Regions from separate parts of the Limnohabitans sp. MORI2 genome, predicted to be linked through region 2. Evidence: predicted binding sites of a transcription regulator. Region 2 holds the regulator's gene; the other holds the start of a gene.

Region 1 (4,426 bases), 360 kb from region 2:
CGCCGCCGGCGTTGTAAACGATCTCGCGCAGAGGCGCTTCGATGGCTTTGAACACCAAGGCGATGCCGTGGTTTTGGTCTTCGTTGTCACCCTTCAAGGCGCCCACAGCTTGACGTGCACGCAGCAAAGCCACGCCGCCGCCAGCCACGATGCCTTCTTCCACTGCAGCGCGGGTGGCGTGCAGGGCGTCTTCGACGCGGGCTTTCTTCTCTTTCATTTCGACTTCGGTGGCAGCGCCCACCTTGATCACGGCAACACCGCCAGCCAACTTGGCCACGCGCTCTTGCAGCTTTTCGCGGTCGTAGTCAGAAGTTGCCTCTTCGATTTGCACGCGGATTTGCTTCACGCGAGCTTCGATGTCAGCAGCTGCACCAGCGCCGTCGATGATGATGGTGTTTTCTTTGCCCACTTCGATGCGCTTGGCTTGACCGAGGTCTGCCAAAGTCACTTTTTCGAGGGTCAAGCCAACTTCTTCGGCGATCACTTTGCCGCCAGTCAAGATGGCGATGTCTTCCAACATGGCCTTGCGACGATCGCCAAAGCCTGGAGCCTTGACAGCCACAACCTTCAAGATGCCACGGATGGTGTTGACCACCAAAGTTGCCAAGGCTTCGCCGTCGACGTCTTCAGCGATGATGAGCAATGGACGGCCAGCTTTTGCAACGGCTTCCAAAGTGGGCAACAAGTCGCGGATGTTGCTGATCTTCTTGTCGAACAACAACACGAAGGGGTTGTCCAGCAAAGCAGCTTGCTTCTCGGGGTTGTTGATGAAGTAGGGGCTCAGGTAGCCGCGGTCAAATTGCATGCCCTCGACCACGTCGAGTTCGTTTTGCAATGACTTGCCGTCTTCCACAGTGATGACGCCTTCTTTGCCCACTTTGTCCATGGCGTTGGCGATGATTTCGCCGATGCTGTGGTCGCTGTTGGCAGAGATCGAACCGACTTGGGCGATTTCTTTAGAAGTGGTGGTGGTCTTAGAGACTTTCTTCAGCTCTTCGATCAACGCGGCCACGGCCTTGTCGATGCCGCGCTTCAAGTCCATCGGGTTGCCGCCGGCAACCACGTACTTCATGCCTTCGCGCACGATGGCTTGGGCCAACACGGTCGCAGTGGTGGTGCCGTCGCCAGCGTTGTCAGAAGTTTTAGAAGCAACTTCTTTCACCATCTGTGCGCCCATGTTCATGAGCTTGTCTTTGAGTTCGATTTCTTTGGCCACGGACACACCGTCCTTGGTCACGGTGGGGGCGCCGAAAGAGCGCTCGAGCACCACGTTACGGCCTTTGGGGCCCAAAGTCACTTTCACGGCGTTGGCGAGGATGTTCACGCCTTCGACCATACGTGCGCGGGCTTCGCCGCCGAAAACTACGTCTTTTGCTGCCATTTTGTATTTCCTTAAATTTCTAAATCAGTGAACTTATTCGACGACGGCGAACAGGTCTTCTTCTTTCATGACCAACAGTTCGTCGCCATTGACCTTGACGGTTTGGCCGCTGTATTTGCCGAACAACACGCGGTCGCCGACTTTCACTGTCAAAGCTTTGGTCTCGCCTTTGTCATTGGTCTTGCCTGGGCCGACAGCCACAACTTCACCTTGATCAGGCTTTTCAGCGGCTGAGTCAGGAATCACGATGCCAGAGGCGGTTTTGGTTTCGCTTTCGATACGTTTAACGATCACGCGGTCGCCGAGAGGACGAAGTTTCATTGCATCTCCAAATAGGAACTAAGGGTTGAAAGCAGAGCGCCCAAGCTAGCTGGACGCTGATAAAGCCACTGACGGGGTGGTGTTAGCACTCGCCGTCATTGAGTGCTAATTTTAGGCCATCTGATGCCAATTCAAGAGGGAAAGTTTAAAAACATGAAAAAAGCACCGACTAGGCGGTGCTTCGTGTTTAAGGTGAGTGAGTGCTAATTTGTAGTGATGAGCACTCAAGGTAGATCCAAGTTTTCAGCCGGCGCAGTGGCCGAGCGTGGTCCAACCATGCCCAGCTTGGCTTTGAGCGACTGCGGCTGCCCCGTGATGAGTGCGGCGTAGTTGGTGGTGTTGGACAAGACCTTTTTCACGTAGTCGCGCGTTTCGTTGAACGGCACGTTCTCGGCCCAGATGGCGCCTTCCAGCACAGGGCCGTCGCCATCGTTGGGCGCACGCCAGCGGCGCGAGCGGCTGGGGCCTGCGTTGTACGCGCCGGCAGCCAGGGGCATGGAGCCTTCAAAGCTGTCGAGCACCAGCTTCAAATAGCCCGTACCGATGGCGATGTTGGTGTCGCGGTCGCTGATCTGGTCAGGTGTAAAACCCGTCAAGCCAATTTTGCGTGCGGTCCACTTGGCCGTGGCGGGCATGACTTGCATGAGGCCGGATGCGCCCACGTGTGAGCGTGCGTCAGTGACAAAGCGGCTTTCTTGGCGAATCAGGCCGTACACATAAGCGGGGTCAAGGTTGATGGTTTTGCTGCGGGCAATGACCGCCTCTTTGTGCGGCATGGGGAAGCGTTGCTCAAAGTCGATGGCCACGCGCGTGCGCTCGCTGGTGTTGATGCAGCGGTCCCACACTTGGCTGTCGCAGGCGAGTTGCGCGGCGGCCAGCAGCTCACGGTCGCTCATCATGCCGGCTTTGCCTTGGGCATCCACCAAATTAGTGGCGTAGTTCCATTCGCGCACGCCCTCAGAGCGCAAGCCGATGCTGATGGCATACAGCGCACGTTGTAGCGATGGGTTGCGACGTGCCACTTCCATCTCTTCTGCTGTGGGTGCAGGTGGTCGAGCAGGGGCGACGACTTTGCGGCCCAGTTCTTCGAGGGCGAGTTGTTCGTAAAACCCGCGCACGCCTGCGATGCCTTCGAGCATGGCGTTGGCCTCTTGTTGAATTTGCGGAGTCACTTTTTTGCGAGCCAACAAGGCGCGTGCGTGCCAGTAAATCCAAGTCGGGTCTTTACGAGCCTCAGCGCTCATGGCTGTGATGGCGCTTTCCACCACAGGCCATTTCGGTGTGTTGCCAGCGCGCAAGGCAGCGCGTACTTTCCAGCCCAGCATGTCGTCGTTCAAGTCTTTGTCGTGGGCGACACGGGCAAAGTGGGCGAGGGCATCGTCATCCAAACGCATGGCCGATTGACGGCCAATCACGCCCCACATCCAGTGGCGTTCTTCGGCGGTAAGGTAAGGCTGCCACTTGTTGCGCATCAGCTTGTCGGCCTTGTCGGGGTCGGTGGTGGCCACTTTGATGAGGGCCATGACCACCAACTCTTGACGCACTTTTTGAGGCGCGGCAATGTGTTTGGCCAAAAACTTCTCGGCATTGTTGATGGCGTCTGGCACCCCATTGGCCGCATCGGGGGCCACAATTTGCACGGCGTTGCGCGCGGTGCGTGGGCGGTTGTGTTCCACCATCAAACGGGCTTTGCGCCAAATGTCGAGGGCGGTGAATTGTTTGCTGAAGTACAGGCGGTCGGCGGCCAAGGTGCAGCCATCATCGGCTTCTTTCATGGCCATCCAGTTTTTGCGTACTTCCTCGGCAATGGATGGGCTGGCGTGCTGGCCTTTTTCTAGCAGCTCCACCGTTAAAAAGTAGCAGCGCAGTTCGCGGTCATCGCGCATGCGGTAGTGTTGGTGTTCGTCGCTGAGCGTGGTCCAGTCACGGCGTTGGCCCAAGAGCAACAGCCAGTCGTTGCGCAAGCGGTCTTCTTGGTAAGTGGCGGGGTAGCGGTTAAAGAAGGCGCGTACTTCGCTGTGCGAGGCTTCGTCTAGGCGGGCTTTGAGTTCCCAATAGGCCGCCCATGGTTCGAGGATGTGGCCTTTGGCTTGTGGCAGCAGGGCGCTCAGGCGTTTGCGGTCGCCGCGCTTGTAGGCTTGGGCCATGTCGGTGATGACGGCATCTGCTTGGGCGTTGTTGGTGGGCGCAGCCACAACAGGTTGAACAGCACCAAACGCAAAGAAAACGCCGGCAAACAGTGACACAATGACTCGAAATTTCATGGCTTGATTATCTGTGGACAAAAAAACCTTGCGCCAGCAGCTCATTGAAGAGCGTTTGAACTTGCCCGATAGGCTGGAGAGGGCCGACATGTTGCAGCGCGTGATGCGCATTTGGTTGTTCAACCGACCCGACACGGTGATTGGTGCGTACTGGCCCATCAAGGGCGAGTTTGACCCACTGCCCGTGCTGCACCGCTGGAAAGAAGACGGTGAGTTGCTAGACGAGCCACAACGCCGCCGCATCGGTTTGCCTGTGGTGGACAAGGCACACAAAACCCTCACCTTCCACGCTTGGTATCCCGGCTGTCCGATGGAAGAAGATGCTTATGGCATTCCTAAGCCTAAAGACACCGAGGTGGTGGTGCCCACTTTGTTGTTTGTGCCTTGTGTGGGCTATGGGCCTGGAGGATTCCGCTTGGGCTATGGCGGTGGGTTTTATGACCGGACTTTGGCGACCTTG
Region 2 (4,426 bases):
CCACCACGACTTGGTCGGTGGGCACAGCGATCACAATGCCTGCGGCACGCTCCTACCACACCAGCTCATTACTCGACTCTGGCGATGTACTGCTAGTTGGCGGAAAAAACATTGCACTGGCCGATTTAGACACGATCGATTTATTCGATGTGGACAACACTGCCGCAACGGGAGGTGCATTCTCTCCCTCCGCCCAGAAAAAGCTGAACTACGCCCGTTCCATGCACAGAAGCGTGAAACTCACCAGTAGTGCGGTATTGATCATTGGTAACTATTTCACCAACGCTGGCACTGCTGATAAAAAAGCTGAGCTATGGTCTCCGCCCTGATCAAGTTTGTGAAATACAAACCGATACATGGCTTAACAACACTCTTTAACGAACGGTGCCCTATGAAAAAACTCCTCACATTGGCTGCTTTGCTGACAACTGTGCATGCAAGCTTTGCTCAACCCGCCAAACCAAGCTATGCGTACTTTGAGGGCATGAACCTCAGCATGGGTGTTGCGCAAAACTCAACCGAAGCCACGTCGGCCTCTACAACCACCAAAGGCAATACCAGCTTGGGCGTTGCCAAGGTCAACTACACATTTGCACTGGCCTACCCTGCCAAGTTGGGCGTGAGCGCGACGTTTGACATGAAGAACTCAAAACTGAGCGCACAAGAATACTTGGCCGTCAGCGGCCCAACCGAAGTGAGCATTGAGCCAGGCATCTTGCTCATCAGCAACTCTTTGCTCTACGGCAAAGTTGGCACATACGCCAGCCGATACGAAGCGGGCGGCAACCCCACTCGTAATTTGAGCGGCATGAGCTATGGCGTAGGTTTGAAGCATTATGTTTACGGCCAAAACTTCATCCAAGCCGAATGGACACAGCGCAAAGCCGATGGCAACTCTGGCTTGGAAGGCGTCAAGTTCAAACAAGGCGCAGCGGCGCTTTACGTCGGCTTCAATTTCTAAACGTCTACAACTTTGATTCTGCGAGGGATTTATCATCCCTCGTATGAAACTCTCTCCCAGAGCCCTCGGGCTCACCTGCGCTGTGCTCACGGTGTTGATTTGGTCATCCTTCATCGTGGTGGCCAGAGCATCGGCAGCGCACACACTCCTTCCCCTCGACATTGGTTTTTTGCGCATCATCGGCGCGGGCTGCGTGTTGCTGCCGTGGAGTTGGTGGTTGATGTGCGCGCAGCGTCAATCGGGCGAACGTGCAGGCTCTTTCATGGGTTTGTCGCCACTGCCTTGGCGCATCACAGCTTTGGGTGGTTTGTTTGGCAGCATGCTCTACGCCATGCTGGCGTACTCTGGCTTTTTCTTTGCACCTGCAGCGCACGCCTCTGTGCTGATGCCTGGCAGCTTACCGTTGTGGACATCGCTCTTGGCCATGGTCGTTCTGCACGATCACATCACACGCGCTCGTGCTATCGGCTTGGCCTGTATTGTCTTGGGCGACTTGTGCGTGGGCGGTGCCAGTTTGCTCAGGGCTTTTGATGGCGGTGACATCTGGAAAGGCGACTTGCTCTTCATGAGTGCCGCGTTTTGCTGGGCTTGCTACACCGTGCTGGTGCGTCGCCATGCGCTAGACCCTGTGCGTGCCACCATCGCGATCACGGCCTTTTCTTGCACCACCTTCATTCCGGCCTATGCATTGGCAGCCTACATGGGTTGGGTGCCTAGTCATTTGTCGATTGCACCCGTCGGCGAAATGGTGTTTCAAGCCATCTATCAAGGCGTCGGTTCGGTGGTGATTTCAGGCATCACGTTCAATGTGATGATTCGCCACTTCGGCCCTGTGCGATCAACCATGATCACGGCCCTCGTGCCTGGTCTTTCTGCGCTGGGTGCAGTGGTGTTTTTGAATGAGCCCATGGGCTTGAATTTGCTGGCGGGCCTGGCCTTGGTGACCTGCGGCATTTTGTTTGGCGTGCGCTTGCCAAAACCTTGATGCACTTACTTGTGGCTCAGGGCGTTGCTCACAAGCTTGGACGTGATGTCCACGATTTGAATCATGCGGTCGTAAGCCATGCGCGTGGGACCAATCACACCGAGCGTGCCCACGACATGCCCGTCTACTTCATACGGCGCACTCACCACTGACAGCTCTTCCATAGGCACAATTTTGCTTTCGCCACCGATGTAGATACGCACGCCTTCGGCCTGCGCTGAACTATCTAGCAAACGCACCAACTGCGCTTTTTGTTCAAACAAATCAAAGGCACGGCGCAAGTTACCCATATCGCTGGAGAAATCGCTCACCGACAACAAGTTGCGTTCACCACTGATGATCACATCGTCTTGCGCTTGGGTGAGAGCCTCGGTGCTCACCTGTACCGCCGCTTGCATGAGGGTGGCAATTTCACCGCGCAATGACTCGACTTCTGCCAAAAGCTTTTCGCGCACTTGCTCAATCGCCATGCCTGCGAAATGTTGGTTAAGGTAGTTGGAAGCTTCCACCAACTGTGATGCGGTGTAGTCGGTCTCGGTGAACAGCACGCGGTTTTGCACGTCGCCTTCAGGCGAGACGATGATCACCAACAAGCGGCGGTCCGACAAGCGCAAAAACTCGATATGGCGAAACACCGAGCTGCGACGAGGCGCAATAACCACACCCACAAACTGGGATAAATCCGACAAGAGGTGTGCCGCATTGGCAATCACCTTGTGCGGTTGATCTGGGGCCAAAGTGGGGGTCTGGAGTTGGCTGCGCTCTGCCGTCAACATGGTGTCGACAAACAAGCGATAGCCCAAGGCAGTGGGAATGCGGCCCGCCGAGGTGTGCGGGCTGGCAATCAGGCCCAACTCCTCCAAATCAGACATCACATTGCGGATGGTGGCGGGCGAGAGTTCAATGCCATTGGCACGCGACAACGTGCGCGAGCCGACGGGTTGCCCGTCGGCAATGTAGCGCTCTACCAGCGCTTTGAGCAATAACTTGGCGCGATCGTCTAGCATGTTGAATCTTTGGCGAATTTTAATGATGTAATTTACCCATGAAATCGAAATTTCGGCACATTGCATTGCTCGGGAAATACCACCAATCGGTCGGGATTTCCAACGCCTCTTCCCGTCAAACGCTTGAGGGCATTGCGCAGTTCTTGCACACCCTAGGCTGTGATGTCGTGGTTGAACACGCCACAGCCTCAGGCGCAGGCTTGAGTGGCTACACCGTGATGAGCATTGAAGAAATTGGCCAATCGTGTGACTTGGCCATTGTGCTCGGCGGCGACGGCACCATGCTCGGTTATGCAAGGCAGCTGGCGCCACACAACGTCCCACTGATTGGCATCAACCAAGGTAGATTGGGTTTCATCACCGACATCCCCCTCAATGAAGTTCAAAACACGCTCTCGGCCATGCTGCGAGGCGGTTATGAAGAAGACCGTCGCGCCCTGATGCGCGCCAAGGTCTGGCGCGATGGGCATTGCGTGTTCAACGCACTGGCCTTGAACGACGTGGTGGTCAACCGTGGTGCGACCAGCGGCATGCTGGAAGTGCGCGTGGCGGTGGACGGCCGCTTTGTGGCGAACCAGCGCGCCGACGGTTTGATCATCGCCACCCCCACGGGCTCCACCGCTTATTCACTGTCTGTGGGCGGGCCATTGCTGCACACTTCTTTGCCTGCGTGGGTGCTGGCCCCGATTGCGCCGCACACCCTGTCAAACCGCCCCATCGTGCTGGCCGACACGGGCGAAGTAACCATTGATCTGGTGGCGGGCCGCGATGCCAGCGCCAACTTTGACATGCAGTCGCTCGCGTCGCTCTTGATTGGTGACCGCATCACTGTGAAGCGATCCAACTACCACGCCACTTTCTTGCACCCCCGTGGCTGGAGCTATTACGACACCTTGCGTCAAAAACTGCACTGGAACGAGGGCGTGGCATGAGTTTGCAGCACATCGTTTTGCGCGATTTTGTGATCGTGCGTGAACTGGACCTCGACTTGTCGAGCGGCTTTTCTGCGCTCACCGGCGAGACCGGTGCTGGCAAATCGATATTGATAGACGCCCTGCAATTGGTGCTGGGTGCACGCGCTGAAACCAGCGTGGTGCGCGAAGGCGCAGCCCGCGCCGAAATTTGTGCCGAGTTCGACACCACGCCAGAGATCGTGAAGTGGCTGGATGACGAAGGCTTTGCCGACATTGCCAGCGACGGCCAGCTGCTGCTCAAGCGCACGATTGACGCACAAGGCAAAAGCCGCGCATGGATCAATGGCAGCCCTGCGACCGCCACCCAGCTACGCGCCTTGGGCGATATGGTTTTGGATATTCATGGTCAGCACGCATGGCAAAGCCTGACCCGACCCGAAGCGGTCCGTGGTTTGCTCGACGCCTATGCGGGCGTGAACCTGCAAGGCCTCACGCAAACCTGGACACACTGGCGTCAAGCCACCCAAGCCTTACACGAGGCACGCACCGCCCAAGCCAC

Evidence for each region. Region 2 encodes HrcA, which represses chaperone genes, less so after heat shock. Its sites were predicted from a motif close to TTAGCACTCNNNNNNNNNGAGTGCTAA; they were not measured.
Region 1: groES (co-chaperone GroES) is a predicted target of HrcA. The motif match lies at 1,785-1,811, and genes of this name have one in related genera.

Annotation. Positions count from the first base shown of each region.
Region 1 covers NZ_AP027058.1:298,040-302,465, forward strand. The annotation lists gene groL (chaperonin GroEL) at 1-1,381, opposite strand, end outside; gene groES (co-chaperone GroES) at 1,415-1,702, opposite strand; gene QMG27_RS01540 (lytic transglycosylase domain-containing protein) at 1,927-3,849, opposite strand; gene QMG27_RS01545 (5-formyltetrahydrofolate cyclo-ligase) at 3,980-4,426, shown strand, end outside.
Region 2 covers NZ_AP027058.1:662,250-666,675, reverse strand. The annotation lists gene QMG27_RS03350 (kelch motif-containing protein) at 1-329, shown strand, start outside; gene QMG27_RS03345 (hypothetical protein) at 392-961, shown strand; gene QMG27_RS03340 (DMT family transporter) at 1,005-1,946, shown strand; gene hrcA (heat-inducible transcriptional repressor HrcA) at 1,952-2,953, opposite strand; gene QMG27_RS03330 (NAD kinase) at 2,992-3,885, shown strand; gene recN (DNA repair protein RecN) at 3,882-4,426, shown strand, end outside.